Regions from separate parts of the Glutamicibacter sp. genome, predicted to be linked through region 1. Evidence: predicted binding sites of a transcription regulator. Region 1 holds the regulator's gene; the other holds the start of a gene.
What was found. The regulator Rex, encoded in region 1, represses fermentation and respiration genes when NADH is low (regulators of the CRP and FNR family bind a similar motif). The targets are predictions, from matches to a motif close to CTTGTGAANNNNTTCACAAG.
Positions count from the first base shown of each region.

Region 2: ACRDT3_RS09715 (MarP family serine protease) is a predicted target of Rex. The motif match lies at 1,340-1,359, and genes of this name have one in related genera.

Region 1 covers NZ_JBOGEG010000051.1:2,608-17,335, reverse strand. Annotated here, with positions in the region: gene ACRDT3_RS18080 (acetoin utilization protein AcuC) at 1-881, shown strand, start outside; gene ACRDT3_RS18075 (ArsR/SmtB family transcription factor) at 977-1,420, shown strand; gene gdhA (NADP-specific glutamate dehydrogenase) at 1,611-2,954, shown strand; gene ACRDT3_RS18065 (helix-turn-helix domain-containing protein) at 3,211-3,435, shown strand; gene ACRDT3_RS18060 (30S ribosomal protein bS22) at 3,575-3,673, shown strand; gene ACRDT3_RS18055 (HAD family hydrolase) at 3,776-4,582, opposite strand; gene ACRDT3_RS18050 (glutaredoxin family protein) at 4,645-4,890, shown strand; gene ACRDT3_RS18045 (redox-sensing transcriptional repressor Rex) at 4,918-5,592, shown strand; gene ACRDT3_RS18040 (hypothetical protein) at 5,699-6,475, opposite strand; gene ACRDT3_RS18035 (histidine phosphatase family protein) at 6,650-7,312, shown strand; gene ACRDT3_RS18030 (TlpA family protein disulfide reductase) at 7,319-7,942, shown strand; gene ACRDT3_RS18025 (cytochrome c biogenesis CcdA family protein) at 7,951-8,706, shown strand; gene resB (cytochrome c biogenesis protein ResB) at 8,706-10,334, shown strand; gene ccsB (c-type cytochrome biogenesis protein CcsB) at 10,327-11,391, shown strand; gene ACRDT3_RS18010 (PLD nuclease N-terminal domain-containing protein) at 11,660-12,103, opposite strand; gene ACRDT3_RS18005 (DUF4229 domain-containing protein) at 12,004-12,447, shown strand; gene ACRDT3_RS18000 (1,4-dihydroxy-2-naphthoate polyprenyltransferase) at 12,580-13,464, opposite strand; gene ACRDT3_RS17995 (AMP-binding protein) at 13,540-14,667, opposite strand; gene ACRDT3_RS17990 (1,4-dihydroxy-2-naphthoyl-CoA synthase) at 14,695-14,728, opposite strand, start outside.
Region 2 covers NZ_JBOGEG010000013.1:11,459-26,186, reverse strand. Annotated here, with positions in the region: gene ACRDT3_RS09725 (NUDIX hydrolase) at 1-536, shown strand, start outside; gene ACRDT3_RS09720 (Crp/Fnr family transcriptional regulator) at 607-1,284, opposite strand; gene ACRDT3_RS09715 (MarP family serine protease) at 1,489-2,679, shown strand; gene aroQ (type II 3-dehydroquinate dehydratase) at 2,689-3,141, opposite strand; gene acs (acetate--CoA ligase) at 3,272-5,248, opposite strand; gene nth (endonuclease III) at 5,454-6,248, shown strand; gene ACRDT3_RS09695 (NUDIX hydrolase) at 6,245-6,922, shown strand; gene ACRDT3_RS09690 (bifunctional 3'-5' exonuclease/DNA polymerase) at 6,929-8,578, opposite strand; gene ACRDT3_RS09685 (hypothetical protein) at 8,726-9,790, shown strand; gene ACRDT3_RS09680 (TadA family conjugal transfer-associated ATPase) at 9,787-11,028, shown strand; gene ACRDT3_RS09675 (type II secretion system F family protein) at 11,032-11,712, shown strand; gene ACRDT3_RS09670 (type II secretion system F family protein) at 11,709-12,245, shown strand; gene ACRDT3_RS09665 (DUF4244 domain-containing protein) at 12,372-12,554, shown strand; gene ACRDT3_RS09660 (TadE family type IV pilus minor pilin) at 12,558-12,893, shown strand; gene ACRDT3_RS09655 (Rv3654c family TadE-like protein) at 12,890-13,285, shown strand; gene ACRDT3_RS09650 (DEAD/DEAH box helicase) at 13,301-14,728, opposite strand, start outside.

The DNA.
Region 1 (14,728 bases):
CGGCCGGACGCATTGTTGGCGGTTCGGTGATGGCGGCCCAAGCCATCATGGATCAAGATGCGGTCCGTGCGGTGAACTTCGCCGGTGGCATGCACCACGCCGCGAAGAGCAAGGCCAGCGGTTTCTGTATCTATAATGACGCTGCTGCTGCGATCCATCGCATGCTGGAACAGGGCGCCAATCGTGTGGTCTACATCGATGTGGACGCGCATCATGGGGATGGCACCGAGTCGATCTTCTGGGATGACGAACGTGTGCTGACTATTTCCATCCATGAATCAGGACTGTCGCTGTTCCCCGGCACGGGATTCGCCAATGAAATTGGTGGCAAGAACGCCGAAGGCAGCGCAGTAAATGTTGCCTTGCCGGCAATGACCGGGGACTCAGGGTGGATGCGTGCCTTCCATGCGGTCGTTCCGCAGCTGGTGCGCGCCTTCAAACCGGAGATCATCGTCTCCCAGCACGGTTGTGATGCGCACCGTGATGACGACATGACCAACTTGAAGCTGTCGGTTGACGCGCAACGCCAAGCGGCCATGGATATTTCCCAATTGGCAGATGAGCTGTGCGAGGGCCGGTGGCTGGCTACCGGAGGCGGGGGATACAACGTCACCGCCGTCGTGCCGCGTACCTGGACCCACCTGACGGCGATTGTTGCCGGCAAGCCGGTGCCGTTGCGTACCTATGTCCCAGAAACCTTCCGCCGCTATGTACTGGAAAGGTACGGTCGGGCCATGCCTTACCTCATGGGTGATGATGCCCAGCTGTGGTGGCGCAACTGGGAAGTTGGCTATGATCCGGCCGATCCGGTGGACCGAACCATAATTGCTACACGCAAGGAAATTTTCCCGCTTTTTGGTCTTGATCCCTGGTTTGACTAGAGTCGCGTTTCTGCGACCATCGGGCGCAGCAACGCGACTTCACGGCTTATTCGGCATGGGAATCGATTGCCATTCGTTCATATGCCGTTAGGGTTATGTGTGTGGCAATTGATGAAGTATTTTCGGCGTTGGCTGAACCAACCCGACGAAAGATTATAGAAGCGCTCAAGAACGAGCCGAAAGCCGTGGGCACCCTGGTCACTGAACTGGAGATCTCGCAGCCGACCGTTTCCAAGCACCTGAAGGTATTGCGCGAAGCTGAGCTCGTGAGCATGGCTGCTGCCGGGCAGCGGCGCATCTACAGCATTGATACCTCAGCGCTGGAAGACCTCGTGCATTGGTGCGCAGATTTGGTGCCTGCCCAACCGGCGGGCCAGGAGCTGGCAACGACGGAATCCGAAGCCGAGGGGCAGCTGGCGACGGTGTCGAATCCAACGGCTCAGCAGATCGGCCGCCGCGTGGGCCAAGGTCTGGAACAAGTAACTGGACGTGCGCAAGAATTTTTCGAAAAACTTCCACGGTTCGGGCGTCGCCGCTAACTGTTGTCCAGTCTTCGACGCTGCGACCGTGCAATATGGTCAATCTTTTAAGTTACGCGCGCAATCCTGTTTTATAACATGAAAATTTTGTTCAGAATGCCCAGCATGGCATTCTCGTGTGCGGGGCAGTGACGCCGGCAATGAGGCCCCTTGTGCGCCTGTGCCTGCCCCAAGTGATGAGGAGAAAAACTTGGATAAGCACTTAGCGACGATTCGCGACGAAGTCTTCCGCCGCAATCCCGGCGAAGCAGAATTCCACCAGGCCGTCACGGAAGTATTCGATAGCCTTGAAGCTGTATCGGTCAAGCATCCTGAATACGCTGAAGCCGCAATCCTGCAGCGTTTGTGCGAACCTGAACGCCAGATCATCTTCCGCGTGCCATGGGTTGACGACGAAGGCCGCGTGCAGATCAACCGTGGCTTCCGCGTTGAATTCAACTCGGCCCTGGGCCCATATAAGGGCGGTCTGCGTTTCCACCCATCGGTTTACCTTGGCATCGTCAAGTTCCTGGGCTTCGAACAGATCTTCAAGAACTCCCTGACCGGCATGCCTATTGGCGGCGGCAAGGGCGGCTCGGACTTCGACCCACGCGGCAAGTCCGATGGCGAAGTAATGCGCTTCTGCCAGTCCTTCATGACTGAGCTCTACCGACACATTGGCGAATACACCGACGTGCCAGCCGGCGATATCGGCGTGGGCGGCCGCGAAATCGGTTACCTCTTCGGCCAGTACAAGCGCATCACCAACCGCTACGAGTCCGGCGTGCTGACCGGCAAGGGCTTGAGCTGGGGCGGTTCCCTGGTTCGCCCGGAAGCCACCGGCTACGGTGCAGTGATCTTCACCGAAGAAATGCTCAAGACCCGCGGCCAGACCTTCGATGGCCAGCGCGTGGTCGTTTCCGGTTCGGGCAACGTGGCTATCCACGCCATCGAGAAGGCGCAGGCACTGGGAGCGAAGGTCGTTACGGCTTCCGACTCGGCTGGCTTCATCGTTGACGAGGGCGGCATCGACCTGGATCTGCTGCGTCAGATCAAGGAAGTTGAGCGCGGTCGCATCTCCGAGTATGCCGAGCGCCGTGGCAGCAAGAAGGCCAAGTACGTTGCAGGCGGCAGCGTCTGGGATGTTGCAGGTACCGTGGCGCTGCCTTGCGCAACCCAGAACGAATTGGGTGCTGAGGCTGCAAAGAAGATGGTTGCAGCTGGCACCATCGCCGTAGCCGAAGGCGCCAACATGCCTACTACCGCTGAAGCGACCTCGATCTTCCAGGACGCTGGCGTGCTCTTTGGCCCGGGCAAGGCTGCCAACGCTGGTGGTGTTGCTACCTCGGCTCTGGAGATGCAGCAGAACGCTAGCCGCGATGCCTGGAGCTTCGAGCACACCGAACGTCGCCTGACCGAGATCATGGTCGGCATTCACGCCAGCTGTGCTACCACTGCAGACGAGTACGGAATGCCAGGCAACTACGTCGCTGGCGCCAACATCGCAGGCTTCGTGAAGGTGGCTGACGCAATGCTCGCACAGGGCGTCATCTAATAATTTAGATTGTTGCAATCCGTGTGATTTCCCTGGGGACCCAGTGAAATCACACGGATTGTCTCGTTCAGGCATCAAAAAATGTGATTCAGATGGACACCGGTGTGTTTCGTGATGCAAAAGTTACAAAAGTGCGATTAGACTAGTACAAAGCGAACGTGAACCTGAACCGCCGATGTTGATCCAAAGTCGTGTAAGTTCATCTTCGCTAAATTAACGCGACGAATTAGAGATCAGCGTCAGGAGAATATCCCGTATGACGGATAAACAGAATTTTGCCGGAGCCCGCTTCATGACTGTGGCCGAAGTGGCCGACATGATGCGCGTTTCCAAAATGACCGTTTATCGGCTGATCCACGCCGGTGATCTGCCTGCTGTTCAGTTCGGTCGCTCCTATCGCGTTCCGGAAAACGCCGTGGAATCTTATCTGAATGCCGCGGCCATTGATCCGCAGCACGGTACCGGTTCCTACGGCCGATAGTCCGCGCGATGGTCAGAGCATGACCGAAAAGCGGGTAATCTGTTAAGGAACGTTTAACGTCCGGTCAACCTTGTCCTTGCGCTCGCGCGCAAGCAGGCGTTTGGGGTTGACGCATTTATTTAGTTTGTGAGGAACCACTATGGGCTCTGTTATCAAGAAGCGCCGCAAGCGTATGTCGAAGAAGAAGCACCGCAAATTGCTTCGTAAGACCCGCCACCAGCGTCGTAATAAGAAGTAAATCTACTTCTGAGCATTTGCCGCTTGGCAATCATCGCCACCGCTTCACAGTGAAACTGCTGAACGGTGGCGATTGCTTTATCCAAAGCCGCCCAGTGCCCGCCTAAGAGCCGGAACGGCGCAGAATGGACCGTCGAGCCGCCCAGAGCGCTCCAAGCACTCCAGCGGTCTTCAGGCCCAGTTTGGCCGCTCGCTGTCCGGTGCGGAAGTCATAGACCTGCCAACCGCGGCGCTTGGCATAGGCGCGGAGCCGGGCATCGGGGTTGATGCACACAGGATGGCCCACAGCTTCAAGCAAGGGAACATCATTGTAGGAATCCGAGTACGCCCAGGATTTCGACAGCGCGATCCCACGAGCCTTCGCCAGGGTGCGCACCGCCTGCGCCTTCTCCGCAGCGTGCAGGATCGGGCTGGCCAGCGCCCCGGTGTAAAAACCGTCTTCGCTGGCCACTACGGTGCCCAATGCGCCGGTAAGTTCGAGACGTTCTGAGATGACATTCGCCACTTCCAGGGGAGTGGCCGTGACCAGCCAGACTTCGCGCCCCACCGTCCGATGCTGGCGAGCAATTGCTACCGTACCGGCCCAAAGCTTTGGTTCGATGTATTCGTCATAGATCTCGTTGCCGATCTTCTCAATCTCGGACACCGGAATCCCGCGGACCATCATCAACGCACGGTCGCGAATCTGGTGAATGTCGCCGAGGTGTTCACCGCGCGCGGCAAAGCGCAGCTGCTTGAGTGCGAACCAGAGGATTTCACGGAATTGGAAGAAACGGCGCTCATGCAGCTTGCGAGCCAGCAGATACAGCGATGCACCGCGCACAAGGGTGTTATCGACATCGAAGAAAGCGGCAACCGTTTCCGGAGCTAGGGCGGAATTCGGGCTGGGGTGTGGATCGATGGAAGACATTTGATCCAGTTTATTTCATCGCCAAGTTTAAGCGTGGTTACGGCTCGTGAGATTATAGGCAGGTGAGTACTTTGCATCAGATCCAGCTATTGGTTCGAGAAGGCTGCCACCTGTGCCAGGCCGCACGCGCAACCGTGGCCGAGGTGACTGGCCGGCTGAATATGGAATTTTCCGAACTCGATATTGACCAGCATCCTGAATTGCTGGCCAAGCACCATGAAGAAGTGCCGGTCCTGCTCATCAACGGAGAAGTCCGCGACTTCTGGCACATCGACGCACAGCGTCTAGAACGACTACTGAGCAGTTAGCCGCTGCCGAATTCATGAATATGCGTTGTGCTCTTGAAGAGCACCGAAAAGTGCGGGAGAACGAAGATGTCAGAGCTTGAAGCCCGGGTCTTGCCTGAGGCCACGCTGGCTCGACTGACCCAATACCTGCGCGCGCTGAACGCCCTCGAAGCCCAAGGCCTGGAACGCACCAGTTCCGGCGTGCTGGCCAAGGAAGCCGGTGTGAACCCCTCCATCCTGCGCAAAGACCTTTCATGGTTGGGTTCATACGGAACCCGCGGTGTGGGCTATGTGGTCCGCGAACTGGCAGAACATATCAGCCGCACCCTCGGCCTGAACCAGGACTGGCGTGTGGCCATCCTCGGTGCCGGTAACCTCGGTCGTGCGCTCAGCGGCTATGCAGGTTTCAGGACTCGTGGTTTCAACGTCAAGGCGATCCTGGATATCGACCCCGCACTGGTCGGCAGCGCAGTCGGCGAGCTGCACGTGGAAGCGATTGCGGATCTGGCCACAGTTGTCGAACGCGAAGAAATCAACATTGCCGTTCTGGCAATCCCTGGCGATGCCGCGCAGGACCTGGTCTACGAACTAGCCGAGCTTTCGGTCCGCTCGGTGCTCTCGTTCGCACCGATGCCGCTTCGCGTACCAGCGGGAATGAACCTGCGTCGCGTTGATCTTTCCACTGAATTGCAGATCCTGGCTTACCTCGCCGTCCAAGGCTGAAGCCAAGCAAACGACAAAAGGCGTAGCCGCGTCATCCCTTGGTTGGGTGAAGCGGCTACGCCTTTACTGTTCTCGCCGAGCCTCGTGAAGAGACTCGGCCACGCGTTTAGCGGAAGCCGGCCAGGCGGGCCTGACGGCGCTGCGCAATGTATTGCGAGGAAGGGCGCAACCAGGCGAAGACCACACCGGCGATGCCCAGCAAGATGCCCGCAACGTAGACCGCGTTGATAATTCCGGCTTGAGTGTCAGCGAACATGCTGATCATTGGAACGATAGTCACCAGGTTCAGCAGCGAAAGCGCACCGAGGATCGTGGCGATAATGCGCATGGCACCCACGCCGCGGCCAACGAAGAAGCCCACCAGGAAGTACAGGGCCAAGGTGATGATCATGGTGACAATCACGAAGGTCGACATCATGGAATTGACCTGGGCCATGAAGGCCTCAGGGCTTGCCATCATCTGTTCAACCAGTGGATCCTGCTCCATTCCGGGGCTGCTCTGCATCTGGTTCTGGAACTCTTCTTGAACCAGCGACCACTGCTGGCCAATCATGTTGGCCATCATGTTGGAATTGGTCATCAGCCAGCTGGCGAGGGCACTGAAAATGCCTGCCAGCATGATCAGCCCAAAGGCGATAGCCAAGGTCCGCGGCCGCTCGGCCGGTGGCTGCACTCCGGCGTAACCGCCCTGCTGGGCATACTGGTCGTAGCCCGGAGCCTGCGGCTGCCCGTAAGGATTTGGATTCTGGCCGTACGGGTTCTGCCCGTATGGCGAAGGCTGCTGGCCGTAGGGGTTTTCGCCGTAGGGGTTCTGCGATGGACCCTGGCCCGAAGAGTTGGGGTTGTAGGGCTGGCCCGGCTGGTTAGGATCGTTGTCGCTCATGATGCGTCCTTCTGGGTCGAACTATCTTATTGACTAAGCGTAGTGGCAGTCGTTTGTGAGCAACCCCTCCGAAAGGATGGTTTTTCCATATGGGATTCCAATGCGTGTCCTGTGAATAGTTGACGGTGGCCACAATATGGCTAATTTGCACCGAATATTTGAGACACTGGAAGCATGCCTTTATCGACCGTCCATTTGTTGCGCCATGGGGAAGTTTTCAACCCTGACCGTATGCTCTACGGCCGGATCCCCGGCTTCGGGCTCTCGGAACTCGGATTCCAGATGGCCGATGGGGCAGGAGAATATTTTGCCAAGCGCCAGGCAGAAGGCGGCAACGTGGTCCGCCTGGTAGCCTCACCGCTCTTGCGCGCCCAGCAGACTGCTGCACCGACCTCCAAGGCTCTGGACCTGCAGGTCCACACCGATGAGCGGGTTATCGAAGCCGGCAACAAGCTTGAGGGCCTGTCCAAGGTCGCCGAACACCTGCGTCAGCCGAAGTACTGGCCGCTTCTGGTCAACCCGCTGAAGCCGTCATGGGGCGAACCGTATGCTGAGCAGGTAGCTCGCATGCGCCTGGCCATGGATGAGCACCGCAAGGCCGCCCTCGCCGAGCACGGCGAAGGATCGGAAGTCATAATCGTCAGCCACCAGCTGCCGATCTGGGTTACGCGCCGCGCCGCGGAGAAGAGGCCGCTGTGGCACGATCCGCGCCAGCGCGAATGCACCCTGGCTTCCATCACCAGCTTTGATTTTGAGGGAGACGAATTGGTCTCCGTGCGTTACACCGAACCGTGCCCCGAGCTGCTTGCCGGCGCGGCGAATATCCCTGGAGCCTAAAGCAAAATGACAGATCCTGTGCCTAATCCTCGCCAATTGAGCCGCCGCACCATGTTGCGTTCGCTCATGGTTGCCGCCGCCGTGGTGCCTTTGGCTGCCTGCAGCGGCAAGGAAGATGCGCTGACCGCGCAAGCAAACAGCGGCGACGGCAAAAACTACATCGCTGGCGACGGCGCAGTGGAAGAGTACGAAGTTTCCAAGCGCAGCGAACCGGTTGCCATCAAGGCCACTACCTACCATGGCACCGATATCGACTTCACGCAGTGGCAGGGCAAGCCGGTAGTCATGAACTTCTGGTATGCCGCCTGCGCGCCGTGCCGGATCGAGGCACCGGATCTGAAGGAAATCGCTGAAGGCTTTGGCGAGAAGGTCGAATTCATCGGCGTCAACGTACGCGATGAATCCGAAGCCGCGAAGGCCTTTGAACGCACTTTCGATATTCCCTACGAGTCGGTGCAGGACACCGCCGGGGACATCCAGCTGGCGATGACCAAGTACGTCCCGCTGCAAGCCGTTCCATCCACCTTGGTGCTGGACCGCAAGGGCCGTGTCCGTGCCCGCGTGATCGGTGCGGTAGAGCCTGGCACCCTCAAGTCATTGATCAACTCCGCTTTGACCGAAGAGTTGTGAGCTGATCAGTGACCTCTAATCCCTTTGCCGACATCGTCCTGGACGGGTCGTTGCTGCTGGCTGCCCCAGTGGCACTGCTGGCCGGATTGGTCTCCTTCCTTTCGCCCTGCGTCCTTCCGCTGGTGCCGGGCTATCTCGGTTACGTCACCGGGTTGACTGGTGCGGATTTGAAGGAGCACCGACGCGGCCGTGTGGTCTCCGGCGTACTGCTCTTTGTCCTGGGATTCTCCGTGGTCTTTATCGCAGCGGGCGTGCTTTTCAGCCAGGCCTCCGCGTGGCTGAAATTCAACGGTTCCTGGGTCACCCAGGCGCTGGGCCTGGTCGTGGTCTTCATGGGCATCGTGTTCATGGGCGGCTTCTCCTGGATGCAGCGTGACCGCAAGATCCATAGGAAACCGCCTGCAGGCCTGTGGGGTGCCCCGGTTCTGGGACTGACCTTCGGCCTGGGGTGGGCACCGTGCATCGGCCCCACCTTGAGTGCGGTACTGATCATGTCCACCGGTGTGGACGCGAACGTAGGACGCGGAACCCTGCTGACCGTGTTCTATTGCCTCGGATTGGGTTTGCCCTTCATCCTGATTGCAATGGGGCTGCAGCGCGGCATGCAGGCGCTGGCGTTCTTCCGCAAGCACCAAGTTTTCATCATGCGTTTGGGCGGGGGACTACTCATTGCCCTGGGACTGGTTATGGTCACCGGCCTCTGGGGAACATGGGTAGCAGAACTGCAAAACTGGTTTGCCAATGAAGTGAGGTTGCCAATTTAATGGCGAAACAACAACGGAATTCCAAGGGCACCGGCGACGCGCCTGCCTTGGGATTCGTGGGCTCCATGCGTTGGATCTGGACCCAGCTGACATCGATGCCAACAGCCTTGTTCTTGCTGTTGCTGCTCGCCGTCGCTGCGGTACCGGGTTCGATCTTCCCGCAGCGCGACGCCAACCCCGAATCTGTAGCCCAGTACCTGGAACAGCACACCACCGCTGGGCCATGGCTGGATCGCTTCCAGATGTTCGAAGTGTATTCATCGGTGTGGTTCTCCGCGATCTACATCTTGCTGTTCGTCTCGCTGATTGGCTGCATCGTCCCGCGTGTGAAGAAGCATGCCAAAGCCTTGCGCACCCCGCCGCCGCGGACCCCAGCGCGACTCGAACGCCTGCCCCAGTACAGCTCGCATGAAATTCTAGAAGGCGAGACGGACACGCCGGATGACCAGCAAGTCATCGAGGATTCGTTCAAGATCCTGAAGAAGCGCGGCTACCGCGTCGAGCGCCGCGAAGATGCCACCGGAGCCTCGGTTGCCGCAGAGCGCGGGTACACCCGCGAAATCGGCAACCTGCTCTTCCACATCTCGCTGATGGGCGTACTGGCTTCGGCGGCAATCGGCGGCGCCCTCGGATACACCGGTCAGCGCGTGGTCGTCGAGGGGGAGACCTTCGTGAATTCGTTGGTAGCCTACGACTCCTTCACCCCTGGCACCGGCTTCAACGCCGACCATTTGCCGCCCTTTGCTGTGACGCTGGACAAATTCGACATCATCTTCGACCGCGAATCCGAATCGCATTTCGGACAGCCGCTGGACTTCACCGCCCACGTCCAGGTACGCGAATCGGCCGACGCCGACCCAGTGAAGCAGGAGCTGAAGGTCAACCATCCGCTGCGGATCAGCGGCGGTGACGTGTACCTGGTGGGCAACGGCTACGCCCCGGTGATCACCGTCAAGGATGGCAACGGCAATATCTCGTATTCCGGTCCAGCGGTTTCCATCCCGCAGGATTCGGTCTACACCTCGATGTTCGTGCTGAAGGTGCCGGACGCCGAGCCATCGCAGCTGGGCTTCCAGGGCTTCTTGCTGCCAACCGCACTGGTGGATGAGAACGGCTTCGGCATCTCGGGTGACCCCAACGCCATCAACCCGCAGCTTCACCTGAATTCGTACTTCGGGGATCTCGGCCTTGACGACGGCAATCCGCAAAACGTGTTCGTGCTGGACACGGACAAGATGGAACAGCTGAACAGCCGTGATTTGGATGCCGGTGGCATCATCCTCGAAGCAGGGCAGACCTACGAGCTGCCCGACGGCAAGGGCTCGATCACCTTTGACGACCTCAAGCGCTATGTCGCACTGGACATAAATCATGACCCGGGCAAGCTGCCAATCGGCATTTTCTCAGGTCTGGCGCTGCTTGGCCTTGCGGTCTCGCTGTTCACCCCGCGTCGCCGCGTCTGGGTGAAGCTGAAACAAGAAAACGGCAAGCGTAGTATCGAATACGCACTGCTGGCACGTGGCGAGGATCCGCGTCTGGAACGCGAAGCTGCAGAACTACAAAAGATCTTTGACAAGGCTTGGCCATTGGCAAGCCAGGAGCAGAACCAAGGAGCAGTAAATGGATAACGCCGGGGCATTAGCGCCAATCAATGAAACGCTGGGTGAATACAGCCAGTTGTTCATGCTGCTGGCCGCCATGGTCTACGGAGTAGTTTTCATCATTTTCGCCTTGGACCTGGCCAAAACCAACAAGTCCATCAGCGAGATGGATTCCCAAGCGCTCAAGCGCGATGAGGAACTGCTGGTTAGCGCCGGCGGCGCCGTGGGCACCAAGGCCCGTTCGCGCCGGGGCGCCGCTGCGCGTGCCGACAACGTCGGCGAGCATATCGTGACCGACAAGATGGAGTACACGCAGTTGTCGGCCAAGCGCCCCATGGCTCGCATTGCCGTGGTGCTGATGTGGCTGGCCGCTGCCCTGCACGGCGGTGCAGTGGTTTCCCGTGCGATGGCCGCACACCGCGTGCCCTGGGGCAACATGTACGAGTTCCTGTCCACCGGTGCATTCCTGGTGGCTCTGGTCTTCCTGCTGGTGCTGATCTTCAAGGATCTGCGCTTCATGGGATCCTTCATCTCCGGCCTGGTCACCTTGATGCTGTGCGGTGCCACCATCGGCTTCCCGACACCGGTTGGCCACCTCGTTCCTGCCCTGCAGTCGCCATGGATTGTCATTCACGTATCCATCGCCGTACTGGCATCCGCACTGTTTGCCATCAGCTTCGCCATGAATGTGCTGCAGCTGGTCCAGCATGCTCGCATGAACCGGCTGGCCGCTGGCCAGGACGACAAGCTGCCCTTCATGCGTGTAGTGCCAGGTGCTGGCGCATTGGAGAACTTCGCCTACCGCATCAACACCATCGGCTTCGTGATGTGGACCTTCACAGTAATCGCTGGTGCGATCTGGGCTGAGGCTGCTTGGAGCCGCTACTGGGGCTGGGATCCAAAGGAAGTTTGGTCCTTCGTGATCTGGGTTGTCTACGCAGGCTACCTGCACGCCCGTGCCACCGGTGGCTGGACCGGCCCACGCTCCGCCTGGTTGTCGATCATCGGCTTCCTGTGCGTGGTCTTCAACTTCACCATCGTGAATATCTTCTTCGACGGACTGCACTCCTACGCCGGAGTCTAGTTCCTGGAACTTCAGCACTGCGAGCGGTTCCCCTTTAACGGGGAAGCCGCTCGCAGTTGTTTAAGCGTGCATTGCAGGACCTGGCACACGGGCGCAGGGCCATGACCGGCTCCTGGCCCATGCCGTCCTTCCAGCGCCCGGAGAGGAAGCCCTGGGCATCTTAGTGCCTGCAAGTATGCCCGAAGCCCTCTATGGGGCATGAGAAAGCCCAGCGGCGCCGGCAAGGCGTGCTGGGCTGGTTGCCGGGGATCCCGGCAGAGCTAGGCGGCTATTCGGTTTCAGACGAAGAGTTGTCGGTGCCTTCTGGCTTGTTCTTGTGCTCCGCACCTGGCTTCGGCTCCTTGGCCTCAGGCTTGGCTGGTTTCTTGCCATCGTCCTTCTGCGCCTCTTCGCGTTTCGTGAGGTCTTGCTCACGCGCCTTCAAGTCGGCTTCCCGTTGCTGCTGGCGGCGCCAGACCTCCAGCTGGCGCAGGAAATCCTCATCGTCGTCCGGGGCCATGGACTTCTGCTCCGGGCCCCCAGTTGACGCAACAGGGCGACCCAAGAGGAACCACAAACCGGCTCCGATTAGCGGAAGAAGGATGATGACCGCATACCACGCAGGCTTAGGCAATGAACGAATGCTGCGGCGTTCTGCACGAGCGCATTCGATCAGGGTATAAATCGTCAAAGCAACCGAAACCACTGCGGCGAAAATTAAAAAGCGGACCATGCTTCCATTCTAGTGATAATCCTGTTCACAGGTTCATCGGTAGACTTGAGACTATGCAGTTTGTGAAATATACCGTTATCCGTCTAGGCATATTCCTAGCCGTTTTCCTGGGCCTCTGGTTGGGTATGAAGTGGCCAATCTTCGTTTCCGGAATTATCGGACTGGTCGTGGCCTTTGCGGTGGCCTACCTTTTCTTCAATAAACTTCGGCTAAAGGCGAACGAAGATATCCGCAATGCCTTCAGCAAGACCTCGGCAAACAAGACCAAGATGCAGCTAGCCGATGAAGCGGTCGAGGACGAATTCGACGAATCCCAGCGCAAGCAGATGCCTGGCGCGCAATAATTTCCCCACGCAGGTTCACCGCGAACTGCATAGCCCAGTTACCACCCCTGGCTGGCATGACGATTAACGAGATGGGCTGGCCGGATCACATGATCCGGCCAGCCCATCTCGTTTTGCAGGCCGCATTGGTGCCTAGGCCAAAACCTCGATGGCGATAGCCAAGGAGAAGAGCACCGCGTACACCACATTCACAATCCCGGTTTGCTTGAGCACCAGCACCAGTTTTGGCAGCTGCTGCTCGCGAAGCATCAGCATCGAAGGAGCCACGGCAGGAACGAAGGTGAGCAGGATCAGCCACATCCACGGGAAGGCGTTGGTGGCCAGCAACGGGAGCAGGACGGCTACCGCCAGCATCAGCACATAGCTCAGGCGGGCATTGTGTTCGCCAAGTCGTACCGCCAAGGTAATCTTCCCCACCTCTTTATCGGTAGGGATGTCTCGCACATTATTGGCCATCAGCAGGGCGCAGCCAATCAATCCGGTGCCGATAGCGCCCCACAGCGAAGCCATGGTCAGCTGGTTGATCTGGGTGAAGGTGGTACCCAAGGTGGCAACCAAGCCGAAGAAGATGAAGACGTAAATATCGCCCAGGCCGCGATAGCCGTAGGGATTCTTGCCGCCGGTGTAACCCCATGCGGCGAAGATCGCGGCGACGCCTACCAGCAGCAACGGCCACGAAGAAGAAATGATGACCAGGACCAGGCCGAAGATGGCGGCTAACCCGAAGCAGCCGAAAGCGGCATTGCGCACGTTCTTCGGCTCGGTGAGCTTGGAACCGGTCAGGCGCAGGGGGCCGACGCGTTCGTCATCGGTGCCCCGGATGCCGTCCGAGTAATCGTTGGAGTAGTTCACTCCCACCTGGAGCAGCAGGCCCACCAGCAGAGCCAAGACGAAACGGAACCAATGAACGGCTCCAGTTTCGCCGAGCGCGGCCGCGGTACCGATGACAACCGGGGCAATGACGATAGGCAAGGTGCGCAAACGCGCTCCAGAAACCCACTGGGAAAGTGTGGCCACTTTCTGTCCTTTCAGGGCAAGCGAAAACTCGTACCCTCTAGTTTCCCGCGATTAGGCGTGCAAGGCGAATCGAGACTAGTCGCGAACGCCTAGTTCTTCGATGACCAGCTGTCGATTGAACTTGCCGTTTGGCAGCTGCGGCAAGCCATGAGGGTAGTGGCGCACGTGCTTGGGCACCGCTTCCTTGCCCAAGGTCCGGCGCACCGCTTCAAAGGCATCGGCTGTACTGGTCGGACCCGAATAGGCCAGGCCAACGCTTTGGCCCCATTGCGGATCAGGCACCGGGACCACGATTGCCTGCGCGAAGAATTCTTCCAGCAGACCTTCAATCTTCGATGCCGAAAGCTTGATGCCTCCGGTATTGATCACATCATCGGCGCGTCCGATGATCTTCAAGCGCTGTCCTTCAACGGTGCCCAGATCATCGGTGACGTACCAGCGTGCACCATCGCGTTCAATGAAGTGCTCGGACGAAGCCTCGGGGGAGTTGGCGTATCCGTCGGCCAGCATGGGGCCGGAAACCCAGATGCGTCCCTCATGCGCTGCCAGCTGCACCCCAGGCAGTGCGGTGCCGTTGTAGACCAGTCCGCCGGAGGTTTCCGAAGAGCCATAGGTCTGGAAAATCTTCAGCCCATGATGGCGGGCGCTGACCAGCAGATCCCTGCTGGCTCGTGCACCGCCTAGGAGGATAGCGTCAAAGCGCTTCAGCGCCTGTAAGGTTTCTGGTGCGGGGTTATCCAGCAGCCGGGCAAGCTGGGTTGGGACCAGCGAGGTAATCCGGCGGGATTCGATCATTTGATTTGCGGCTTCGGTGAAGGCGGTGGCCGAGAAGCTGCCCTGGGTGTCCATCACCACGGGCTTGGTGCCGGCGAACAATGAACGCGTCAGCACGCTCAGTCCCGCCACATAGTGCACCGGCAAGGCCAACAGCCACTGGCCTTCGAAGCCGAGGAACTCGGCCGTGGCCTGCGCACTGGATGCCAACGCCGAAACGCTGAGCACCGTGCGCTTGGCCCGGCCGGTGGAACCGGAAGTCCGCACCACTGCCATGGGCTGCTCGAAACCTGGCAGGTCCCCTGGCGCCAAGTATTCGATGCGCCAGCCGCCGGGGCTGCCCTCATCAAGCAGTACCTCAACGGCCGGGCCCTCGTCATTGGCCGCCTTGGCCAAGGCAGCGAGCAGTTCAGAGAGTTGTTCGTCCATATCCGGTCCTCGTTCCTTCGCGGAAGATTAGAAGTAGTAAGGGTAGTTGGACCAATCCGGG
Region 2 (14,728 bases), on a different contig from region 1:
TGGAAATGACCGATGCCGAAGAGTGGATGGCCGCCCGCGAAGCAATCGCCGGGCAGGACCTCGCCTTCGATGAATTCCTGCGTCGCCGCGGACTTGGCCTACGCACCGACCTGTTGCGTCCGGTATCCCATTGGCTGAACCCGAACTTTGCCTTGCGTCGCTTCGACACCTGGTACTTCACCGCCACCGTGCCGAACCGCCAGGATGCCGCTTTGCTGCGTGGCAAAGGCAAATGGGGGCGCTGGTGTGCGGCCGGGGACATATTGGCCAAGCGCAACACCAACGAGCTGGGAGACAGCATTGGCCAGCCCAACACGGTGGACCTCGCGCTCTCGGAGATCAGCTACCCGGCGGTGGAGATGATCCTGGAGGCCATGGCGGAGGCCAACGGAGTGGTAGCCTACCTTTCGCGTGCTCGTTCCTTGAATCTCAAGCATCCGGACCTGCTGGTGCGCGATGGCATTTACTATTTGGAAGTCCTGGGCTCCATGAGCGCTGAGTCCTCCCGCCCATGGCAGACCTCTGCCGGGCACTGAGAACAGAACTTAAAACAAATCAGGCCGAAAATCCTTGAAGGATTTTCGGCCTGAAATGCATTACTGCGGTTTAGCGCGAGCGCTGGCGCAGACGCTGGATGTCCAGGATCACGACGGCGCGTGCTTCCAGGCGCAGCCAGCCACGCTGTACGAACTCGGCCAGAGCCTTGTTCACGGTTTCGCGGGAAGCTCCAACAAGCTGAGCCAGCTCTTCCTGGGTGAGCTCGTGGGCAACCAGGATGCCGTCGGTAGCCGGACGACCGAAGCGGTCAGCCAGATCCAACAGAGCCTTGGCAACACGGCCAGGAACGTCAGAGAAGACCAGATCGGCCAGGGACTCATTGGTGCGACGCAGACGTGCAGCCAGAGCCTGCAGCAGCTGAATCGAGACCTCAGGGGAGTTCAGGATAGCCTTGCGCATGTTTTCGTGGCTCAGGCCCGCCAGGCGGGTCTCCGACACGGCAGTTGCAGTTGCGTTGCGTGGGTGCGGATCGAACAATGCCATCTCGCCAAACAGTTCGCCTGGGCCAAGAACAGCAATCAGGTTTTCGCGACCATCCGAAGAGGTGCGACCCAGCTTGATCTTGCCGGAAACGATGAAGTACAGACGGTCGCCCTGATCGCCTTCACGGAACACTGATGCGCCGCGGGACAGATCAACCTCGGTCAATTCTTCGGTTAGCGCGGCGAATACTTCATCACCAAGCGACGCAAACAGTGGCGCGCGACGCAGTACCTCGATATCCATTAAATCTCCTGTCAACAGTAGTAGGCGCTTACTTCATTGTGCCGTATTCGGTAACAATGTGACAGTTTCCACACGTGGTTTAACCAAGAAAATGTTGAAAATCACGCACATTCGACTAAAACTCGCGAATCTGCTCGCAGAAATCCATCAGCTTCTAAGGGTACCTTGGGTCTATACGAACTTTATGAATGAACTGGGGTCTTGGTGCTCGGAATTTTCAGCTGGCTCGACGTAGTCATCTGCGCTGTTTTGCTGACGTTTTTCATCATTGGAGTTCGTCGAGGTTTCCTGCTGACCATCGGCGATATGCTCGGCTTAATTGTCGGCGGAGTCGCCGCTTTCTTCGCCATCCCGCTGGTTTCCACTTTTGCTACGAACCCTTGGTGGCGTGTTGGCCTGATGGTAGCTACTGCGGCCGTGCTGATCATTCTCGGCCAAGCTCTGGGACGGGTGATTGCAACCCGCATCCGCCACTGGATGAATGTCGATTTCCTGCGCGCGGCAGACCGGTTTGCCGGCGGCGTGCTGTCGGTGTTCATTACCGCCACAATCATCGGTGGCTTGGCCTTTTCCACGTCAAGCATGGGTATCCCAAGGCTTTCGCTGGAGATCAGCAAGTCCAAGATGATCGACTCAATTCGCGGCCTGACACCCGAGTTTGTCGATGCTGCCATTTCCACCGCACGCTCCAAGGTGATCGCCGAAACCCTCCCTGCGTTCTTGGAGCCTTTCGCGCCTCCGGTGCAGGCCCCAGCCAACACCGAATGGGCAGCTAACGACCAGCAACTGGCAGCGGCGCAATCGGCCGCCAAGATCTCCGGTACCGCAGTGCAATGCGGAGTGAACCTGACCGGTTCAGGCTTCGTTGTCGACCACGAGTTGGTCATGACCAACGCGCACGTGGTCGCCGGTTTGAGCGCTGCTACCGTGGAAGTCGGCGGTGACGAAGTTCACCGCGGAAAAGTTGTTTATTTCGATCCCAAGGCCGACATCGCGCTGCTTTACGTCGAAGGGTTGCAGGCAGAGCCTATCGACCTGGCCGCTGATGACCTGATGCGCGGCGACTCGGCAACCTTTGTCGGCCACCCGGCTGGCGGCCCGCAGCAGATCCGCGGAGCCCTGATCGCTTCTCGTGCCTTCGTCTCCATTGCCAATATCTACGGCATGGATCCATCTCGAATTTCCGTCTACCAGCTCACCGCGGAAGTAGCCCAGGGCAATTCCGGCGGACCGCTGCTGGATGAAGCCGGTGACGCGGTGGGGTTGATCTTCGCCAAGTCGCGCAGCGATGACGAGGTGGGCTTCGCCCTGAGCCTCGAAGAGATCGAGAATGCCATGGAACTGGGCGGGGACCGGCGCACCAGCATCAAGACCGGCGACTGCGTCACCGGCTAGGGCCTGCTGCTACTTGCCCAGCAAATGCGCGAGCTGCTGAACTGCCAACTTGTAGCCGTGCACGCCCGCGCCGATGATGATCGAGCTGGCTACCGGCGAGATGAACGAATGGTGGCGGAACGCTTCGCGCTTGTGCACGTTGGAGATGTGCACCTCGATGGCTGGCAGCTGCACGCCGCTGATGGCATCGGCAATAGCTACAGAGGTATGGGTGAAAGCGCCGGGGTTCATGATGATGCCGGCTGCGGTAGTGCGGGCCTCGTGAATCGCGTCAATGAGCACGCCCTCGTGGTTGGACTGCAAGGCGCGCAATTCAAAGCCGAGGGCAGTGGCGGTATCCCGGGCCAGCTGCTCGACATCGGCCAGGGTGTCATGGCCATAGATTTCCGGCTCCCGGGTGCCCAGCAGATTCAGGTTGGGGCCGTTGAGCAGCAAGATGGTGTTCGATGCGTTCTCAGTCATGAACTCAAATCTATTACACAACCGGGAAATTGCCGCCCAAATTCACTAGCCCCGTAATACAAGAAGCCGTCGTTCTTCCACACCAGCGGTGTGGCAGAACGACGGCTTGCTGCGCTTGAGCGTGCAGCGGCTACTTGCCCATGGACTGCGCGATCTGGCTCATCACAGTTGAATCGGACAGCGTGGTGGCATCGCCGACCTCGCGGCCTTCGGCCACGTCCTTGAGCAGGCGGCGCATGATCTTGCCCGAGCGGGTCTTAGGCAGTTCTGGAACCACCAGCACATGCTTCGGCTTGGCGATCGGGCCGATATCCTTGCCCACGTGGTTGCGCAGGGTCGCCACCACATCCTCGCCTTCAGCCGGCTCGGTTTGCAGGATCACGAAGGCGACCACAGCCTCGCCGGTGGTCTCGTCCTTCGCTCCCACCACTGCGGCCTCTGCCACGTACGGGTGGGCGACCAGCGAGGACTCGATCTCGGTGGTGGACAGGCGGTGCCCGGATACGTTCATCACGTCATCCACGCGGCCCAGCAGCCAGATATCGCCGTCGGCGTCCTTCTTCGCGCCGTCGCCGGCGAAGTACATGCCATCGAATCGCGACCAGTAGGTGTCCTTGTAGCGTTCCATGTCGCCCCAGATGCCGCGCAGCATCGCAGGCCACGGTTCGCGGATGACCAGGAAGCCGCCCTCGCCGTCGGCCACGGATTCGCCGGCCTCGTCCACCACGTCAATGGCGATGCCCGGCACGGCCACCTGGGCCGAACCCGGCTTGGTTGCGGTGACGCCCGGCAGCGGCGCGATCATGTGCGCACCGGTTTCGGTCTGCCACCAGGTGTCCACGATCGGGGCCGGGTGTTCCTTGCGTTCGCCGTTCTTGCCGTTGTTGGTGCCGATGACATCGCGGTACCACATCCATGCTTCCGGGTTGATCGGTTCGCCTACCGAACCCAGCACGCGCAGGGAGGACAGGTCGTAGCCATCCGGGATTTCGCGGCCCCACTTCATGAAGGTGCGGATTGCGGTTGGCGCGGTGTACAGGATGGTGACGCCGTACTTTTCCACCAGTTCCCACCAGCGGCCCTGGTGCGGGGTGTCCGGGGTGCCTTCGTAGATCACCTGGGTGGCGCCGTTGACCAGTGGCGCGTAGGTGACGTAGGAGTGGCCGGTAACCCAGCCGATGTCCGCGGTGCACCAGAAAACGTCGGTTTCAGGGTGCAGATCGAAGGTGTCGCGGTGAGTGGCTGCGCCCTGGACCAGGAAGCCGCCGGTGGTGTGCACGATGCCCTTGGGCTTGCCGGTGGTACCCGAGGTGTACAGCACGAACAACGGGTGCTCGGAATCGTGGGCCACTGCGGTGTGCTCGGTGGCTGCGGTGCCGACTACGTCATCCCACCACTTGTCCAGTGCGCCGAATTCGGTCGGCTCGCCGTTGCGCTTGACCACCAGCACGTTTTCCACGGTGTGGCCCGGTGCTTCCAGGGCCGCATCCACTGCCGGCTTCAGCGAAGAAGGCTTGCCGCGGCGCCAGGTGCCATCGGCGGTGACCACGAGCTTCGCGTCCGCATCATCGATGCGGCTGCGCAGCGCGTCGGCGGAGAAGCCGCCGAAGACCACCGAGTGGATGGCGCCGATGCGGGCGCAGGCCAGCATCGTGATCACGGCTTCCGGGATCATTGGCAGATAGACGGCCACGCGGTCGCCCTTGGCTACGCCCAGGGACTCGAAAGCGTTGGCGGCCTTCTTGACCTCTTCGGTCAGCTGCGCGTAGGTGTAGGTGCGGGTATCGCCCGGTTCGCCTTCGAAGTAGATGGCCACGCGGTCGCCCAGGCCGTTTTCCACGTGGCGGTCCAGCGCGTTGTAGGCTGCGTTGAGCTTGCCGCCTACGAACCACTTGGCAACCGGCGCCTGCGACCAGTCCAGGGTTTCGGTGAAATCGGTGTCCCAGGTCAGTACCTGACGTGCCTGGTCCGCCCAATAGCCCAGGCGGTCTGCATTGGCTGCGTCGTAGCGGGCCTGTGTGGCGATGGCGTGATCGCTGAAGTCCTTGCTCGGGGCAAAGGAACGGGTTTCGGTCGACAAGTTGTCCAAGGTTTTCGAATCACTCACTGTGTTCGCGTCCTTCCACGTAGTCACAAATATTTTCTCTGTGATCAAAGTTACATCCTCTGGCAGGGGTCGGTGTGCTTTGTGTCACCGCGAAAGGGGAAATGGGGTAATTTGTGCGCCGAGCGGTTGGCTGCACGCGATGAACAGCACGCCGGGACGGTGTCCAAGGGTGAAAACTTCGCGACCTCATGGCACGATCTAAAGCGTGGCGAAGAAACTGAACAACGAAACTGAGCTGGGGCTGAAGCGCCGGGCACGCAAGATCAACCGGGAACTGGCGCAGGCCTACCCCTACGCGGTGCCCGAGCTGGACTTCGAGAATCCCTTTGAACTGCTGGTAGCCACTGTGCTCTCGGCACAGACCACCGACGTGCGGGTCAATGCCATCACTCCAGCGCTCTTCGCCCGTTTCCCTGACGCCCACGCAATGAGCCAAGCCGAGCGGGGCGAGCTTGAGCAGCTGATCCGCCCCACCGGTTTCTTCCGCGCCAAGACGGATTCCCTGCTAGGGCTATCGGCCGCCTTGGTGGAACGCTTTGACGGAGAAGTGCCAGCCAAGCTCGAAGAGCTGGTGAAGCTTCCCGGAGTGGGACGCAAAACCGCCAACGTCGTGCTGGGCAACGCCTTCGGTGTTCCCGGAATCACCGTGGACACCCACTTCGGGCGCCTGGCTAGCCGCTTTGGATGGACCGATGAAACCGACCCGGTCAAGGTAGAGCACGCGGTGGGGGAACTATTCGAAAAACGCGACTGGACGATGCTCAGCCACCGCGTGGTATTCCATGGCCGCCGCGTCTGCCACTCGCGCAAACCTGCCTGCGGGGCCTGCGCCATCGCCAAGCTTTGCCCCTCATTCGGTATCGGTGAGGAAATACCAGCCAAGGCCAAAGCGTTGCTCAAGTATGAACTCGCACCAGGACGAGAAGAATTGCTGGCGAAAATGATCGCCGGAGCAACTCGCCGCGAGCTGAGGGCTGAAGGATACGGATTAGACGCATGAGCGCACGCTTGGAACTGGAAAAAGTAATTGCCCGCCATGCGGCGCAGGTCGGGGCAACGCAGAAACTGCCCAGCGAATGGGTGATGAGCGATATCGAGCTCGGCGCTGCACGCCGGGCCGCGGTGCTGATCCTGTTCGGCGCCGCCGGAGAGGCGGCCCTGGAACCGCACTCCCGGGTCGGCGATCTGGACTTGTTGTTCGTGGAGCGGGCCGCGACCCTGCGCAAGCACGCCGGGCAAATCGCCTTCCCCGGAGGCGGCATCGACCAAGAGGATCCGAGCGTTGCCGACGCCGCTTTGCGCGAGGCGTGGGAAGAAACCGGCGTGGATACCTCCGGGATCGAAGTCCTGGGCAACTTGGGCGAAACCGAATTGCCGGTTTCGAACTTCCTAGTGACCCCGGTGCTTGGCTGGTGGCATACCGAATCCAAGGTCTATCCGGCAGACCCGGAAGAAAGCGCCGGCGTGTTCCGCGCCCCGGTGGCGCACCTGCTGGATCCGAGGAATCGCTTGACCGGTGTGGTGCATCGCGGCAATCAGAAGTTCAAGACCCCGGCCTTCGATTTTGAAGACCGGATCATCTGGGGCTTCACCGCGATCGTGCTGGACCGGCTGTTCAACGAGCTGGGTTGGACCCAGCCGTGGAATAACCGCCGTGAACTGCGCATGGCCTGAATCCGGCTATTTCGCGTCCGCGTAGTTCCCGGAGATTGCAACGCTGACCGGGAATCGCGGCGAAGCCTGGCCAAACAGGGAGCGTCCGGCGAGCATGGCTGCGTGCCGGATCAGCTCCTGCAACTGCCTAGCTAATTCGTTGGGGCATTCAAAGACAATTTCGTCATGGACGAAGAACACCTGGCGGCAGCTCTGGCTCCACCCGGCCTGATGGATCAGATGCCGTGCGTGGCCCATCCACACCAAAGCCCACTCCGCGGCGGTAGCCTGTACGACAAAGTTCCTGGTGAACCGGCCGCGGGCTCTGGCTGCGCCGTCTGCAGCCCGCTGTGATGCTTCATCGTTGGTCGCTTTCTGCGCTTGCAACCACTGCTCATCGGCGGGCTGGCAACCGCGGCCGAGGAAACTGCGCACGCCTTCACCCTGCTCGCCGGCATGAGCCGCCTGTTCGACGAAACGCATGGCGGTGGGAAAGCTGCGGGTCAGGGCCGCGCCTACCGCACCTGAAGCGCCGCCACCGCCGCCGTAGATGACCGAGAGCATGCCCAGCTTGGCGTCTTCACGGGAAGCTACGAGCTTGGCATCCAGCAACCACTGGTACAGGTCATCTTGCTGGCCTGCTTTTTGCAATTGCTGGTCATTGGAAATAGCTGCCAGGATTCGAGGTTCCAGCTGCCTTCCGTCGGCCACCACAAAGGTCGAGCCGGGAGCGGTACGCACGACCTGGCGGATGGAATGCGGCAATTGGAGCGCTCCGCCGCCAGAAGCCGCCCAGCGTCCCGAAGTCACCGTTCCCAGGACATAGTGCGGATGGAACCTGCCACCTTTCACCCATTGATCCAGCCACGCATCTCCATGGGTGCTGGCTAGGCGTGAGAGTTTCTTGTATTCAAGAACTTCAGAAATCAATGGATGATTGATCTGCTCAAGTTCCCAGGCCCGCACCGAGCTCACAGCGAAACCGGCCTTATGCAGGGCGCGCAACAGCTCCTGTGGTGAATCCGGGTTGAGCCCGGGACTGCCTAGTGCCATTGCCAGCTGCTGGGCTTTGGCCGCTAGTTTTGGCGGCCGTCCATAGTCGGATACGCGTTCGCCCAATTGCTCGCGCAGCAAGGCGCGGTGTCCGGCTTCATCCCATGACAAGCCGGCCGCTTCCATCTCGCAGGCTATCAAGGCACCGACCGATTCGGCATGGATCAATAATTCCAGGCGCTGACGGGGACCGGGCTCTGGCGGCAACGCTTCGCGCTGGGCAACGTACATGGCTACGAGCTCGGAAAGGGACTCGCCTGAGGTAGGGGCGGCGAAGAGCGCATCCTGACCGACCCTTTCTTGGGTCTGAACAGGTCGTTCAAGATTGAAGTCTTCGAGCTTCTTCGCACTGAGCGGGGAGCGGTGCACGATGCGTTGGGCCAAGGAGAGAATGTAGGCCTTGGCCAGGTAGACCCCGGCAGCGACAAGCGGCTGCATCCACGGGGTGGTGCGGAGCATGGCCCAGCGGGGCGAATACCGTGCTTCGGTTTCGGCGACAAATCCGGCAAAATCATCGCGGGATACCGAGGCAACCGGCTGCAGCGGGTTGCCAGAGTACTGGTCACGAAGATCGATAAGGGCGTAGCCATCAGGATCGGCAGCAAGGAAAGCGATGGCACTCATGGATCCATTGTGCCGTGCCAGCGGCCGATATCCCCAGTTGGTTGGCTAGCGGCACGCAAATGAATGGGCAGATGCCACGCTCGATGCATGAAATGGCTATCAGAATCCCCATCGGCTAAACCGCTGAAAAACTCGCAACGATTTGTGATGACTGAACTGGATTTCGTGCAGGTGCCTCCGAATAGAGCCAGGACGGCGGCGGCTGATGACCGAACTGCGGAAGATGAACCGATCTGCACCATCGTGAGCAACGATCCACGGATTATTGAGCGATGTGCGGTGATCGCGGTCAGTGCGGCGGTGAGAATCAACCAATGCACCGACCCGCAACTGTTGCCCGCGGATAGTTCGGGGCCGGTGCTATGGGGCAGCGACATGGCAGCGCTGGCCGAAAATACGAGCCGACCGGTGGATGTCCTGGTCGGCTTGGAAGATGGCGAGGCCATCGTGTGGGGCTTGGCCAGCAGGATTCCCAAATCGAGGGTGGCAGTGTTGCCCTCAGCCAGCCAATGGCTCGGCGAGTACCTCGGCCTCTGGGCCATGAGGGCAGGGCATGGACACACGCTCGAGCTGAATTCCACGGCAGGCGGGCTGGGGACTACAACCCTCGCCCTGTTGCTGGCGCATGCCGGAACCCTGAGCGGTCTTCGCAGCGCCATGATTGACCTGGATCCGCATTCCCAAGGCGCATGGCCGCTAGTTTGCGCGCAACCGCCAACGGGAATCGGATGGGAAGAATTGCGGCAATCCGGCGGCGCGATTGCTGCTCATCAACTTGCCGAAACGCTGCCGAAGCTTCGCGATACCGCGATCTTGACCTGGTCCCAAGCAAGCAGAACGCATGAGTTGGAGGACCAGCTGGTGATTCGCCTGCTGGCTGCGGCTCGGCAAGGATTCGACCTGGTCGTAGTGGATGCTGGACGCGCACCGCATCCGCAACGCCTGGCACTGAACCAGTTCATTGACCGAAATATCGCCACTGCCAGTTCCCTGACCGTGCCGGCCTCGGGGGAAGTGGTGCTGTGCGGGGAACAGAAACTACGCAGCACCCCTGCAGGCTTTCCGGAGATTCTTGGGGCCTTTCCTGATCTTCCCCGGATCAGCAAAGCGATAGAGCGCGGCCAGCTATTCGACAGCTTCAGATCCCGGGCACTGCGCCAGCACCTGTCCAATCTCTGCCTGATACCGCAATTGAAGGAGCAACGCTCATGAGCCCGGGCCGGCATAGCCAAAACGCCATCCCGTCAACGGGCGGGCCCGTGCTGGATGCCAAAATTCTGGAGTCCGTTCGTGAACGCGCATTGCTCACCGGCGGGCAGCTCGACGCGATTGCCTTGGCAGGAGCAGTCCACGATTCCGGCGCGGCCCTGGGGTCCCAAGGTGCCGCCCAATCCCTGGAATCGCTGCAGCACGAAGTGGCAGGCCTATCTATCCTTGAGCCTTTCGCGCAGCGGCCCGAGGTGACCGATGTTCTGGTCGACGGGCAAGGGATGGTCTGGACGGATTCTCCGGCCGGCTTGGAACCGACCGAATTCCGGTTTTCCTCCCCCGAGCAGGTTCGGACGTTGGCCGTCCATTTAGCGACCCTTGCTGGCCGAAGGCTAGATTCAGCTAGCCCATTCATGGACATGAGCTTGAAGAATTATCGCGTCCACGCCGTACTGCCGCCAATTGCCACAGCCGGTCCGCTGATTTCGATTCGCGTCAAGCGCGGCGCCCGGCTCGAACTAGGCACGGTGCTAGAACCATCAAACCGGTTTTGGCTGCCGTTGCTTCAGGCCATCGTGGCACGCCAGATGAACTTCCTGATTACCGGCGGAACAGGCAGCGGCAAGACTACCCTTCTGCAAGCCATGCTGGCCGAAGCCAATCCCCGGCACCGATTGGTCATCGTGGAGGACTCGCAAGAACTACAAGTACCGCACCCGCATGTTGTGTCGTTGCAAACCCGTTCGGCCAACGTCGAATCTGCCGGCCAAGTGCAGCTCAAGGACCTGGTCGTTCAAGCCCTGCGCATGCGGCCCGACCGACTGGTCGTTGGCGAATGCCGTGGGGAGGAAATACGCGATTTTCTTGCAGCCATGAACACCGGGCATCAAGGAGCAGCGGGCACCATGCACGCCAACAACCCGCAATCGGTTCCGGCACGCCTGGCAGCTCTGGGCGCACTCGCCGGATGGAGTGTGCAGGCGACTTCCTTGCAGGCCTCCAGCGCCTTAGACCTCGTCATTCACATGAGCAGGGGGAGCCAAGGGCAGCGCGGACCGGTGGCACTTGGATGTCTGGACACTGGCAGCGACGGCCAGATGAACATGCGCAGCCTGATAGATCTCTCCGCCGCCGAACCGCTTGCCGACTACGGCCAAAGCTTCTTGGCGAACAGGTTTGGCCAAGCGCTCACGCGCACCATTGCCAAGGAGCTCGGTGATGAGAACGCCAAGGAGCAATGACTTATGCTGATCCTCATCTTTGGCGCATTGGCGTTGTGGCTCTGGATCCCCGCGCACTCAGCAAACCAGAGCAACGCTGGCTCACTTCGCAGACTTCGGGATCGCAGGGACGAACGCCATAAGCTCGGGTACCAGGCGCTGGGCACCGATGCACGCATCATCCGTGAACTATCGGCGCTGCTTCGGAGCGGATTGGGTTTCCATCCCGCCGTTGATGCGTTGCTAGAGACCGAGAACGACAGCGGGAACATCATCCAAGCGCTCAAAGACCTCCAAGCAACGCATCGGCTAAACAACAGCACTCCCGGACCTGATGCTTCGGCGAAGCAGGAACTGGGCCCGGCGGTCCAACGACTGCACTGGTGCCTGGAACTCTCGGAACGCAGCGGCGCCAGCCTTGCCGATGTATTGGAACGGCTAGCTGAAGACCTCGAAAGTGCCCTGGTGGCCCAGCAAGCATTCGAAGCGGCCATGGCTGGCCCTAAAGCAACCACCAAGTTGCTGACCTGGCTTCCACTGGTGGGGTTTGGATTTGGCCTGCTTCTGGGCATTGATGTCCTAGGCACAATAGGCCGATCATGGGCGGCACAACTCAGCGTGCTCATTGGAGCACTACTGTGGATCGCGAACCGGATCTGGTGCCAACGGCTCATGCAGGCAACCTCCAGCCAGGCATTCTCATGATCATTCTGATTCTGCTTTTTGGTGCGCTTTCCATCGCTCTGGCACTAGGACCACCCAACCCGAAAAGTCGAGAAGGCAAAGCACCGCAGCGCCCATTGAAAAGACGATTGGCTGATGAAAAACCTGTCGAGTTGATCCTCGATCTTAGCGCCAGCCTGTTGGACTCGGGCATGCCCATCACCGAGATTCTCGATTTGCTCGGGCACAGCATTGAACAGTGCGCGGTGCTGCGTAGCGTCGCACGCTGCTTGGAAATGAATATGGCTTGGGACAAAGCTTGGGAAGCCGTCCCGCCCTGGCTCGCCCCGCTACGTAAAGCACTGCACTTCGCCCACATGACCGGAGCACCGGCAGCCAATCTGCTACGCAATACCGCGATTTTGCAACGCCGTGAACATACACAGAAAGTTGCACGCCTCGGAGCGCAATTCGGCACCCGACTTGTACTTCCCCTAGGGGCCTGTGCACTGCCGGCTTTCATCGCCCTGGGCGTAGTACCACTGATCATCGCGCTGTTCCCCAGCTACCAGTAAACCGCTGCCAAGGGTTATGCCCAGCTCGTAAGAAACCAGTGCAGCTGCCGGCGGCGCTCGCCGAAGGTATAAGCACAACGTCCCCGGCATCGACGCCGGGGAGGACGGTCTAGAAAGGACAACACAATGAACCGACAGTTCCAAGAAATCAGGGATCAGCTTCGGGAGGAGCAGGGATCCACCACTGCCGAATTCGCTATGGTCACCCTGGCTGCCGTAGCTTTTGCCGGCTTGCTGATCAGCATCCTGTCCAGCGGCGACGTACGTGGCATGCTAATGGGCCTGATTACCAAAGCTCTGTCGCTGTAGGCCATGAGATTCCGCGACGAATCGGGTAGCAGCACCGCAGAATTTGCGGTGCTGCTACCCGCGGTTGCCGTCATGCTGTCCTTGGCTTTGTGCTTTGGTGTCGTCGGGATCCAGCAGATCCAGGTTCAGCAGGCTGCCGGGGCCATGGCCAGGGAGTTGGCCCGCGGCGAGGACGATGCAACCGCTCGCGCCAGTGGGGTGAGGCTGGCTGGAAACCAAGCCCGCTTCTCGCTATCAGCTGCCAACGGCTACTCGCAGGTCCACGTCAGCAAATCGGTACGGCTTCCAATTATTGGCAGCATTCAGGTCCACGGACAAGCCAGTGTGGCCGTCGAATGAAAAAGCGGCGGAGCCTTCGAAGTGAACAGGGCAGCGGAACGGTCATGGCAACAGCGCTCGTGGTTGTTGCACTGCTTATTGCCGGTGCGGTTTTGGCGTGGGTTGCAGCAACGAGAGCCGCGATGCAGGCGGCCAGCGCTGCCGATCTGTCGGCGCTGGCTGCCGCGGATACGGCCCGTGGGCTACGCCCCGGAGAACCATGCAAAGTAGCTGCGCTCTTGGCGCAATCCAACGGTGCGCAGTTGGCATCATGCACGGTGGAACCCGATGGCCAGTCGGTGCGCGTTACGACTCACGTTCCTGTCGGGTTCCGTGCCATGGGCATAGAGCTGTACCTGGCCGAATCCCAGGCACGGGCAGGAGCACCGCCACTGGACGCGCCGGTGCGGTGAGCGGGGCAGAAGCCGTTAGCGGTGGTGCGCTGGCTCGACGTCATCGAGCACGGCGGTCAACAGCAAGATCGCTCCAGCCTTATCCAATGGATTATTGCGGTTACCGCACTTGGGGGACTGCACGCAGCTTGGGCAACCGTGCTGGCATTCGCAGGCCTGGATGGCATCTCGGGTGGCACGGACCCAAGCGGTGAATCGCTCGAAGCCACGCTCGGCGAACCCAGCACCGCCAGGCTGTGCGTCATAGACAAAAATTGTCGGATGGCCGGTATCCATATGCAGCGCAGTGGAAACTCCACCGATATCCCAACGGTCGCTGGTGGCTACCAGTGGCAGCAACCCGATCATGGCATGCTCGGCAGCATGCAAGGCCCCGGGGAATTGATCAATCTCCAAGCCAGCTCGCAGCAGTCGCTGTTCGGTCAGGGTGAACCAAACGGACTTGGTATTCAAATCCCGGGCTTCAAGCTCCAAGGGCTCTTCCGAAAGCACTTCATTAGAAGCCACCGATTTGCGCTGGAAAGAAACGACCTGAGTGGTCACCGTGACTTCACCGAAATGAATCGTCAGTTCTCGGTGGTTTCGGTTACGTTCCTCGGAATCAATGGCAACCGTGGTGAGATCACGCGCCGTGGTGTAGTAATCAGGATTCACCCGAGTCACAATCACCACATGGTTCTGCTCATCAAGTTCTTCCACATGGTAGCTGGCACCCTGATGCACGTAGATGGCCCCGGGATGCGCCTGATAATGCGTTTGCGGGGAATCCATCGTGCCAAGCAAAGCACCGGTTTCCGCATCAATGATGTCAACTGGTCCACCACCATCAGCACGGATGGAGAACATCCCTGCCGCATGTTGCGGATGCGTCCAGAACCATCCAGCCGGGCGCCGGCGCAAGTAGCAGCGTTGCACCAGCGAATCCAGAAGCTGTTCGGTCTGCGGACCGAAAAGTTCCAGCTCTTCAGGTCGCAGGGGAGACTCTTGCGCGGCGGCGCAGAGATGGCCGCTAAGCACGTACTTGTTTTGCGGATCAAAGACCGTCGCTTCGACCCCCAATTCAAAGATGGCTTCGGGATGATGAGCCAGGTACGTGTCCAATGGATCTTCAGCTGCGACAAAGATCGCCAGTGCGTCCTGTCCTGAACGTCCGGCACGGCCAATTTGCTGGAAGAACGACGCGCGGGTGCCTGGCCACCCGGCAACCACTACCGCATCCAGGCCCGCAATATCTATGCCCAGTTCCAACGCCGAAGTTGAGGTGACACCCAACAACTCACCACTGCGCAATTGCTTTTCCACCTCACGGCGCTCATTGGGCAGGTAGCCCGAGCGGTACGCCGCAAGCCGGACGGATAAATCCGGAGCAAATTTTTCGAGATGCTTGCGAGTGAGCGTTGCGATTGTTTCAGCTCCACGGCGGGACTTGATGAAGACAATGGT